2 regions of the Tardiphaga sp. P4_G1 genome follow, and region 1 is predicted to be linked to the other one. Evidence: riboswitches for the same ligand, from Rfam matches in the RefSeq annotation. Region 1 holds a riboswitch; the other holds the start of a gene.
What was found. Region 1 has a riboswitch for S-adenosylmethionine ahead of AC1DUY_RS18265 (O-succinylhomoserine sulfhydrylase). Riboswitches for the same ligand answer to the same signal wherever they lie in the genome.

Region 1 (5,505 bases):
CGAACCGCCTGCAGGCCTATCTGAAGGAGAAGCTACCGGGCGTCGAGGTGAACGTGGCACTGGAGCTGCAGGTCAAGAAGACCGCCGAGGAAATGGCTCCTACCCTGGAACAGCTGGTGACGGACAAGAAGCCGAACCTGGTGATCTGGCAGACCGGAACCGTGGATGCCATGAAGCAGGCCGACGCCGACGACTTCCGGAACGCCCTGGATGAGGGCGTTGCCGCCATGCAAAAGGCCGGAACTGACGTCATTTTAATGAATCTGCAGTACAGTCCGCGCACGGAGACGATGATTTCCGGCTCCGCCTACCTAGATAATATGCGTGTGGTGGCGCAGCAGCACGACGTCCCGCTGTTCGACCGTTTCGCCATCATGCGGCACTGGAATGAGAGCGGTGATTTTGACCTGTTCAGCGCGTCGCCCGGCATGGAGCTGGCGAAGCGGGTGCATGATTGTCTTGGCCGGGCGCTTTCGACCTTTGTCGTCGATGCGGCCAAGATCAAAGCAGCGGATTTGAGGATTCAGCGTTAATGAGTTTCGTCGGCCATTTGTCTCGCTTTGCTGTCGTCGCTGCCTTTGCTGCCTCTACGACTCTCGCACTCCCGATCTCATCGTCCGTCGCTCACGCGGAAGCGGCGCAGGCCGCCCCGGCTGACAGCAAGGGCGCCGACCAGGGCGTTGCGGCGAATGACCCCGCGGACGCCGCGAAGAGGGGCGTCGCTGCGAAAGCCATCGACAAGGTCAAGGAAGTCGCAAAGACCGCGACCGATATCTTGAGCCGCGTCCCCTGCCGTACACCGAAAGGCGGCATGAAGGCGATGGGCGCGCTGCCGCATGTGGCCAGCAAGCTCGTGGCCGGCAAGCCCGTGGTCATCGTTGCGTTCGGCTCGTCCTCCACCGAAGGCTACGGTTCGACAGCGCCGGAATTCACCTATCCGAACCGCCTTGCCGCGCAGCTGCATCGTGCTTACCCGTCGGCCAATATCACCGTGCTCAACCGCGGCAAGGGCGGCGAAGATGCGCCGGAAATGATGGCGCGGCTGCAGAGCGAAGTGATCAATTCGAAGCCTGATCTCGTGATCTGGCAAGTCGGCACCAATGCGGTGCTGCGCAATCTCGATCCCGGCGAAACCAGCAAGATGGTGGAAGACGGCGTCGCCCGCATTCAGGCGGCGGGTGCCGATCTGGTGCTGGTGGATCCGCAATATTCCCCGCTGGTGAATACGCGGCCGGAAGGTACCAGCAAGATGGTCTCGCTGCTGCACAAGGTGGCCGAACTACGCAAGGTCGGCATCTTCCCGCGCTTCGAAGTGATGAAGGAATGGCACGAAGGCCAGCAGATGTCGTTCGACAGCTTCGTCATTGCTGACGGCCTGCATATGAACGACTGGGGCTATGCCTGCTTCGCGCAACTGCTGGGCGACAACATCATCAAGTCGGTCGGCCAAGTGAAGCTCGGCATCAACGAGCCGCAGATTCAGCAGGCGCAGAAGCCGCTGTAAGTTTATTGTGGTAGTTGAAACTAAAACGCCGTCATGGCCGGGCTTGTCCCGGCCATCCACGTCTTAGTTCTAGGCAATGACGTGGATACCCGGCATTCGCCGGGCATGACGGAGTGTGATGGCGCGAACTACGCCTTCGCCAGTGCCGCTTCGAGATCCTCGATCAGATCGTCACGATGCTCAAGGCCCGCCGAGAAGCGGATGAAACCTTCCGTGATCCCGAGTTCGAGCCGCGCTTCCAGCGGCAGGCGCTGATGCGTCGTTGTCGCCGGATGCGTGACCAGGCTCTTGGCGTCGCCGAGATTGTTGGAGATGCGGGCCACTTTCAGCTCGTTGAGGACGCGGAACGCCGCTGCCTTGCCGCCCTTTACCTCGAAGCCGATCAGCGTTGAACCAGCACGCATCTGCTTCTTCACCGTTGCTGCCTGCGGATGATCCTCGCGGCCCGGATAGATCAGCCGCGAGATTTTCGGATGCTGCGCCAGCACGTCTGCGATGGCTGCCGCGGTCTGCGTCTGCCGCTCAACGCGGATCGCCAGCGTCTCCAGTCCCTTCACCAGCGTCCACGCATTGAACGGCGAGATCGAGGGGCCGGTCTGGCGCAGATAGTTGTGAATATGCTCGTCGATGAAGTCCTTCGACGACAGGATGATGCCGCCGAGGCAGCGCCCTTGCCCATCGATGTGCTTGGTCGCCGAATACACGACGACATCGGCACCGAGCGCCAGCGGGCTCTGCCAGAGCGGCGTCGCGAATACGTTATCGACAATCAGTCGCGCACCGCCGGCATGGGCGATGTCAGCGATGGCTGATATGTCGAGCACGTCAAGCGTCGGATTGGTCGGGCTTTCGAGAAACAGCGACTTGGTGTTCGGGCGCATCGCCTTCTGCCACTGGTCGAGGTCGAGTCCATCGACAAGCGTGAATTCGATGCCGTAGCGCGGCAGCAGCTCTTCGATGACGTAGCGACAGGAGCCGAACAGCGCCTTGGCGGCGACGACGTGATCGCCCATGCGCAGCGGCGCGAGAATGGCGGTGGTCACGGCGGCCATGCCGGTGGCCGTCGAGCGTGCAGCCTCCGCACCTTCGAGGTCGATCATGCGGCTCTCGAACATCGACGTATTCGGATTCGAAAAGCGCGAATAGATGAAACCGGGATCTTCGCCCTTGAACCGCGCCTCGCAGGCTTCTGCGGTCTCGTAGATGAAGCCCTGCGTGAGGAAGAGGGCTTCGGACGTCTCGTTGAATTGCGAGCGCAGCGCGCCGGAATGAACGAGCCGGGTTTCGGGGCGATAGGACTTCGTAGACATGTGACCTCCAACGTACCCGCGTAACACGGGCACAAAAAAAACCGGCCTGGACGGACGTCCTCAGGCCGGGATCGCATGCTGGAAGGACATGTGTCCCCGGCCTGTTTAGCGACTTATTTTACGTGGCTGCAAGCCGGCCGGCTCAAATCACCACGGGATAACGATGTGCATATTCCCGCTTGCCCTTTTCGTCAAGGCGGGGCTGAGATAACCGGTAAAGTCGCTATTTTTCAGTGTATTCTCGCTGAAGGACGACCGAAGGACGAGACCTGTGCCGTTTACGCTTGCCCCCGATGCCGATGGAATTCTGCCCGACCGCATGATTGCGGCGATGGCCGATGCAGGCCTGATCCTGCCGGAATATCCCTTCGTCGAGAGCCAGATTCAGCCCGCCAGCCTCGATCTGCGGCTCGGCTCCATCGCCTATCGCGTGCGCGCCAGCTTCCTGCCGGGGCCGAATTCGACGGTCGCCGAGCGCATCGACGAACTGAAGCTGCACGAGATCGACCTGTCGGACGGTGCGGTGCTCGAAACCAACTGCGTCTACATCGTGCCGCTGATCGAGAGCCTGGCGCTGCCGCCGAACATCTTCGCCGCCGCCAATCCGAAGAGCTCCACGGGGCGCCTCGATGTGTTCACGCGGGTGATTGCTGATGGCACCAGACGGTTCGATGTGATCGGTGCGGGCTATCACGGGCCGCTTTATGCCGAGATCAGCCCGAAGACATTTCCAGTCCTGCTGCGCGAAGGCTCGCGCCTGTCGCAGGTCCGTTTCCGGGTCGGCGATGCGGTGCTCGACACCGAGGCGCTGGAAGAACTCCACGCGCAGGAGCCGCTGGTCGACAGCGACACGGCTGACCTCAACAACGGCCTCGCGCTGTCGGTTGATCTCTCCGGCGAAAACGCCTCGGGCTTCGTCGGCTACCGCGCCAAGCGTCATACCGGCGTGGTCGATATCGATCGCCGCGGTGGCTACAGCGTCAATGAGTTCTGGGAGCCGATCTCGGCGCGCAAGGACGGCACGCTGATCCTCGATCCCGGCGAGTTCTACATTCTCGCGTCCAAGGAAGCGGTGCAGGTGCCCCCGGACTACGCAGCCGAAATGGTGCCGTTCGATCCGCTGGTCGGCGAATTCCGCGTCCACTATGCCGGCTTCTTCGATCCCGGCTTCGGCCATGACGGCGCTGGCGGCAAAGGCTCGCGCGCCGTGCTGGAAGTGCGCTCGCGCGAAGTGCCGTTCATTCTCGAGCACGGCCAGATCGTTGGCCGTCTCGTTTATGAGCGCATGCTGGATCGTCCGGATGCCCTCTATGGCCAGCGTATCGGCTCGAATTATCAGGGCCAGAGCCTGAAGCTGTCGAAGCACTTCAAAGTCTGATCGCTCACCGCTCCGAGTAAGCAAGAAAAAAGGCCCGCATTGCTGCGGGCCTAAGTTTTTTCTGGAGACGAAGTAGACGATAGATCGTCAGGCTTACTGAACGAAGCCTGCGCCGAAGTTGCCCAGGTTGAAGCGATAGTTCAGGCCGGCCTTGATCGTGTGCTCGTCGTTCTTGAAACCACCAACGGCGAGGGTCGGCGTGATGAAGTTGACGTTGCCGAAGTCGTAATACTGGTACTCGACCTTGCCCGACCAGTTCTGAGTGAACAGGTATTCGAGACCGCCGCCAACCGTGTAGCCATCGCGGCCGCCGTCGCCGGCAAAGCCGTTGGTGAAGCGCGAGTCAGCCCAAGCGTAACCGCCCTTCACGTAGAGCAGTGCTGGACCCCAAGTGTAACCAACACGACCGGTGACCGAACCGAGGCCGCGATTGTCGAAGTTGCTGCTGGTGGACAGGAAGCTGTAATTGGCTTCGAGACCGAACACCCAGTTCGGGGCGAACTGGTAGTCGTAACCACCCTGCACACCGCCCATGAACGTGCCGTCATTGCTGCCGCCGAGCAGGTTGTTGTCGTTGCCCGGGAACGCGCCGCCGACGTGACCACCGATGTAGAAGCCGGTCCAGTTGTAGATCGGAGTAGCCGGAGCATAGGCCGGAGCCTTGGTGTAAGGGCGCGCAGCCAGGTCAGCAGCGGACGCCGGAGCGGCCAAAGCGACGAGGGCCAGAGCAGCGGTAGACAGTAGAAGCTTCTTCATCAGGTGTTCCTTCTCAATCCCGACGGGGGATGACGAAAGGCAACCTAGACTATTGCGCAGTGATTGCTGTCACACGCGTGCAACAGCGCCTCAAACGAAAAAGGCAGCTTTGGCGACCACGTCGCGCTTAGGACACAGCATTGCCCAAATTGATTCAGGAACTTTTCACAATGTGCGATTTCGTTTCAATCACGTTCGGATTGAGGCGCTGGAACACGACAACCGTTGATCAGCCACGGTAACGCAACGCTTCAACCAGCGCCGCGAATGCGGATGTCGGTTGTCGGCGGCTCGGATAATAAAGGTGATAACCCGAGAACGGTTGGCACCAATCGTCAAGCACTTGAACAAGCCGGCCTGAGGCAATGTGATCGCGCACGCGATCCTCCGGCAAATAGGCCAGCCCCAGTCCGTTCAGCACCGCCTTGTGGCGCAGCGACATGTTGTTGAACACGATCTGGCCATCGACACGCACTTTCAAGGCGCGCCCACGCTTCTCGAACTCCCACGCATAGAGGCCACCCATGGTCGGCAGACGGATATTGATGCAGTCATGC
Region 2 (5,505 bases), on a different contig from region 1:
TCGTGGTTGCGCAGATCTATACGCCGCGGCTCCTGGTCGCCGAATTCACCGCGCCGGCCGTCCTGTCCGATCGCGGTCAGCCGGCGATGGTAATGAATTGGGGCTCGGCGCGCAGCAGCATCACCGGTCTGCCCGGTACGCCTGACAGCGCCGACATCGTGTTCGACGATGTGTCGCTCGACCGCTTCGCCGGCTCGGTGCAGGCGCCGACCGCACGTGCCAAACAGGTCGAATTGCATGGCCGCACGGCAGCGAATTCGACGCCGGACAAGCCGGTGATCGAGACGGCCCTGCAGATCAGGAGCGGCAGCATTGCCGATGTTCATCCGATCCTCGCGGCGCCGTTCGATGCCGATATCCGCGCATTGCTCAGCGGACTCAAGGATGTCTCGCCCAAGCCCTGGCCGCAGCGTTTCCGCGAGCTTCAGGCTGCAGGTGGACGCGTCGAGATCGTGCAGTCGCGCGTCCAGCAGGGCGAGATCATCTCGCTGGCAACGGGCTCGCTCGGTCTGACCGCCGCGGGCAATCTCGACGGCGAATTGCAGATGACCGTGGCGGGGCTGGACAAGGCTATCGCCGCCCTCGGGATCGACAAGTTGCTGGAGATGGGCGTGCCTCAGGAGGCGCTGGATCGCATTGCGCCCGGCGTGAAATCGCAGGACGTCAACAACATCCTCGGTGCGCTGGATCGCGCGATCCCCGGTCTCGGCAATGTCGTGCGCAAGAATGCCGGCAGCGGCCTTGCTGCGGGCGTCAATTCGATCGGGACCGCGGCTGTCTTGGAAGGCAAAGCGGCGCGGTCGTTCCCGCTGAAATTTGTCGATGGCGCGGTGTTCCTCGGGCCGCTGCGCGTGGCGCAGATCCCGCCGTTGTTTTAGGGCGTGAGGTTCGCCGGCCTCTCCACGTCATTGCGAGGAGCGAAGCGACGCGGCAATCCAGAAGCTGCAAAGCAAGTAAGGCTGGATTGCTTCGCTTCGCTCGCAATGACGGCTGTTGGTCCTGCGATCAATCCTTCTTCGTCAGCGCCTGATGCTTGCGCCCGAAGTCCGGTGCCGCTTCATCCTGACCGATACTCACGATGCCGCGGCGGATCGCGCGGGTGCGGGTGAAGTGCTCGAACAGCGCATCGCCATCGTCGCGGCGGATCGCACGTGTCAGCTTCGACAGGTCTTCCTGGAAGGTGCCGAGCATTTCCAGCACCGCGTCCTTGTTGGCGAGGAACACGTCGCGCCACATGGTCGGGTCTGATGCTGCGATACGGGTGAAATCGCGGAAACCGCCCGCGGAGAACTTCAGCACTTCCGACCTCGTGACGTCTTCGAGCTCGTCGGCCGTGCCTACGATTGTATAAGCGATCAGATGCGGCAGATGGCTGGTGACCGCGAGCACCAGATCGTGATGCGCGGCCTGCATGATCTCGACATTGGCGCCGAGCGCAGCCCAGAAGCCGGTGAGCTTCTCGACGGCCGTGGGATCCGCGCCCTCGGGCGGCGTCAGAATGCACCAGCGATTGCTGAACAATTCTGCGAAGCCGGAATCCGGACCGGAGTTTTCCGTGCCGGCGACCGGATGCGCGGGAATGAAGTGGATATTGTCCGGCAGATATTCCGACATCGCGTGCAGTACGGAGGCTTTCACCGAACCGACGTCGGACACGATCGCGCCGGGCGAAAGATGCGCCGCGATGCTTTTCGCCACGTCGCCCGCCACACCGACGGGTACGCAGGCGATGACCAGATCGGCATCCTTGACCGCGCTGGCATTATCGTCGGCGATGCGGTCGGCGAGCTTGATTTCCACGGCGCGTGCACGCACCACCGCCGAATTGTCGGTGGCAACCAGTTCACCGGCAAGGCCGAGCTGCTGAATGCCGCGCGCTAGCGACGAGCCGATCAGGCCGAGGCCGATCAGCGCGATACGTTTGAAGGGCGGCGTGGCGCTCACGTCATTGCCCCGAATTCGATGCCATGAATTCACGCAGCGTCTCGATCACCAGCCTGTTGGCTTCCTCGGTGCCGATGGTCATGCGCAGCGAGTTCGGCAGGCCGTAATTGGTCACGGCGCGCAGCACCAGCCCGCGCCTGGTCAGGAACGCATCGGCATCCGCTGCGGTCTTGCCGGTCGCCGGAAAATGCATCAGCAGGAAATTGGCCACGCTCGGCGTCACCTCGATGCCGAGCTTGGTGATTTCCTCGGTCAGGATGCCGATCCACTTGGCGGTGTATGTGCGCGACATCTCGACATGGCCGGTGTCCTCGATCGCCCCCACTGCTGCCATCATCGCCGGCGCCGAGACGTTGAACGGCCCACGAATCCGGTTCATCGCATCGACGATGTGCGCCGGGCCGAACATCCAGCCGATCCGCAGGGCGGCCAGGCCGTGCACCTTCGAGAAGGTGTAGGTGGCGACGGTATTCTCGGTGGTCTTCGCCAGCTCCAGGCCGTTGTCGTAGTCGCCCTTGGTCACGTAGTCCCAGTATGCGGCGTCGAGCACCAGCAGCACGTGCTCCGGCAGGCCGYCGCGCAGGCGCTTGATCTCGGAGGACGGCAGATAGGTGCCGGTCGGATTGTTCGGATTGGCCAGCCACACCAGCTTGGTGCGCGGGGTCACGCAGTTCAGGATCGCATCGACATTGCAGGTGAAGTTGGTTTCCGGAGCGACCACATTGGTGGCGCCGTTCGCCTGGGTAGCGATCGGGTAGACCAGGAAGCCGTGTGCGGTTGAAATCGCCTCGTCGCCGGGGCCGAGATAGACATGCGCAATCAGGTTCAGAATTTCGTCGGAGCCGGCGCCACAGATGATCTGCGCAGGATCGAGGCCGAAGCGGCGGCCGAGCGCCTCGCGCAGCACCTTCGAGGTGCCTTCCGGATAATCCTCGAGATGCGCGACAGCGGTGGCGAAGGCGTCCTTGGCGCGCGCCGACGGACCGAACGGGGTCTCGTTGGCCGACAGCTTGTAGGTCTTGCGGCCGGGCTCCACCACCGGGCTCTTGCCAGGGGTGTAGGGCGCGATATCGAGAATGCCGGGCTTCGGCACGGGACGGGACATCTTCAACTCCAGAACGTCAGATTGGCTTACGAACGCGGTGCGTCGTTGGCGGCCACGGTATAGCGGGTTGCGTGGCTGCCGACGAGAGCCGTGGAACGCACCGAGGCGCCGGCTTCGATCAGCGCCGACTTGATCTTGTCGAGGCTCGAGGCTCTCGTGATCGAGATCAGCAGCGCCGCGCCGTCAAAGGCGGTATCCGGCACGGCGACGATTTCGGCCAGCGGCGATAGCGCGCGCGCGGTCTCGGCATTCCAGCCGGACACCCGCACGCTCCACATCTCGACCTCGGTCACCATAGCGCTGTCGGCAACGCGTGACACCACGAACACCGGCAATGCGGCCGGATGGTCGGCGCGTTCAATGAACGGCAGGCGTGCGATGATCTTCGGCGCGCCCAGGGCTTCCAGCGGGATCCACCACGGCGTGCGGCTGGACGTCGCCGAGACCAGCGCGAGATCGCCCTTGGACTTGGCCACGGCCTCGACCGCTGCGGCGGCGCTGAAATGCGCGACGTAAGGCACCGTGAAGCCGAAATGAAAGCGTGCGGAATCCCGCATCGCGCTCTCGCCGAGCGACAGATCCGCATGCACCGAGAACGGCGCCTGAACGTAAGTGAAAGTCGAGATGATTACCCGCCAGATGCTCTCGACGGTGTCGATCGGCAGGATGCCGCGATGGCGCTGCACCAGACGGCGCATCATGTCGGCCTCGCGCGCCGGCCGGAAGGCGGAGCCGACCTCCTGGGTCTGCTTCACCGAAATCAGCCGGTCGATGATGTCGCCGCGCTGCATCAACAGGGCGTGAACCTGCGCGTCGATGCTGTCGATCTCTTTGCGCAGTTCATCCAGCGAGGGCGGGGCGGGCGGTAATTTCGACATGTTCAAAACCTTCGGGACGGGAGGCGTGATAGGTCCCGTCGAGCTTGCCGGGCCGGCTCCGGGGAGCCGGCGGGCACGGCCATTGATTAGGTAAGACGGTGCCGGAAAGCAAAGAAAACATGGAAGATTTGGCCGCAGGGCAGTTGGGCAATTTGACCGGGGTATGCCCATATTGACGGCAGGCGGGTGTGGGACTAGTTTCTGGTCTCTTCCGTGGTCATTTGAGCCGGCCGGCTTGCAGCCACGTTAAACAACTCGCTAAACAGGCCGGGGACAGTTTGATCCCGGCCGAGCTATTTGTTCAGGCCGGGTTTTTTATGGCCTGATTCCGGTTTTGGTTTGAGAACCTCCTGAGGAGGCCGGTATCAAGATGGTAAATGTCGAACTGGTGAAGAGTCCGGTTGTCCGCCCCGATGAGCGTGGACATGAAGCCGATCATCCGACCTCGCTGGTCGCGGGTTTTGGCATGGATCAGCCGCTGCGGCTTGATTGCGGCGTCGACCTCACCCCGTTCCAGATTGCCTATCAGACCTACGGAACGCTCAACGCCGACAAATCCAATGCCATCCTGGTCTGCCACGCTTTGACCGGCGACCAGCACGTCGCCAATATCAATCCGATCACCGGCAAGCCCGGCTGGTGGCAGACGCTGGTCGGCCCCGGCAAGGCACTCGATACCGAACGCTACTTCATCATCTGTTCGAACGTGCTCGGCGGCTGCATGGGCTCGACCGGTCCGGCCTCGACCAATCCCGCCACTGGCAAGATCTGGGGACTGGATTTTCCGGTCATCACCATTCCCGACATGGTGCGTGCGCAGGCGATGCTGATCGACAGTCTCGGTATCGGTCAGTTGTTTTGCGTCGTCGGCGGCTCCATGGGCGGTATGCAGACGCTGCAATGGACCGCGGCCTATCCGGAGCGCGTGTTCTCCGCGCTGGCGGTTGCCTGCAGCACGCGGCATTCGGCGCAGAACATCGCCTTCCACGAGTTGGGCCGTCAGGCCGTGATGGCCGATCCCGATTGGCGCGGCGGGCGTTATTTCGAGGAAGGCACACATCCGCATCGCGGCCTCGGCGTCGCGCGGATGGCCGCGCATATCACCTATCTGTCGGATGCCGCTCTGCACCGCAAGTTCGGCCGCCGCATGCAGGACAGGGAGTTGCCGACATTCTCCTTCGATGCGGATTTTCAGGTCGAGAGCTATCTGCGCTATCAGGGCTCGTCCTTCGTCGAGCGCTTCGATGCCAACTCCTATCTCTATCTGACGCGTGCGATGGACTATTTCGATATCGCAGCCGACCACAACGGCAAGCTTGCGGAAGCGTTTCGCGATACGCAGACGCGTTTCTGTCTGATGTCGTTCACATCAGACTGGCTGTTCCCGACGGCAGAATCGCGCGACGTCGTGCACGCGCTGAATGCCGGCGGCGTCCGCGTGTCCTTTGCGGAGATCGAAACCGACAAGGGTCATGATGCCTTCCTGCTCGACGTGCCCGAGTTCCTCGATATCGCCGGTGCATTTCTGAACTCCGCAGCCTCCGTGCGCGGCCTGCCTGTTACGGGGACATAGAGATG

Region 2: it holds a riboswitch for S-adenosylmethionine, as region 1 does, so the genes downstream of both, metX (homoserine O-acetyltransferase MetX) here and AC1DUY_RS18265 (O-succinylhomoserine sulfhydrylase) in region 1, are expected to answer to the same signal.

What each region holds. Positions count from the first base shown of each region.
Region 1 is NZ_JBFUJU010000007.1:156,162-161,666, reverse strand. Features, by position in the region: gene AC1DUY_RS18275 (SGNH/GDSL hydrolase family protein) at 1-533, shown strand, start outside; gene AC1DUY_RS18270 (SGNH/GDSL hydrolase family protein) at 533-1,504, shown strand; gene AC1DUY_RS18265 (O-succinylhomoserine sulfhydrylase) at 1,633-2,814, opposite strand; SAM riboswitch at 2,899-2,978, opposite strand; gene AC1DUY_RS18260 (2'-deoxycytidine 5'-triphosphate deaminase) at 3,086-4,192, shown strand; gene AC1DUY_RS18255 (outer membrane protein) at 4,286-4,948, opposite strand; gene AC1DUY_RS18250 (LysR family transcriptional regulator) at 5,178-5,505, opposite strand, start outside.
Region 2 is NZ_JBFUJU010000010.1:9,001-14,505, reverse strand. Features, by position in the region: gene AC1DUY_RS22700 (DUF2125 domain-containing protein) at 1-878, shown strand, start outside; gene AC1DUY_RS22695 (prephenate/arogenate dehydrogenase family protein) at 1,006-1,944, opposite strand; gene hisC (histidinol-phosphate transaminase) at 1,946-3,049, opposite strand; gene AC1DUY_RS22685 (chorismate mutase) at 3,076-3,927, opposite strand; SAM riboswitch at 4,131-4,210, shown strand; gene metX (homoserine O-acetyltransferase MetX) at 4,298-5,500, shown strand; gene metW (methionine biosynthesis protein MetW) at 5,503-5,505, shown strand, end outside.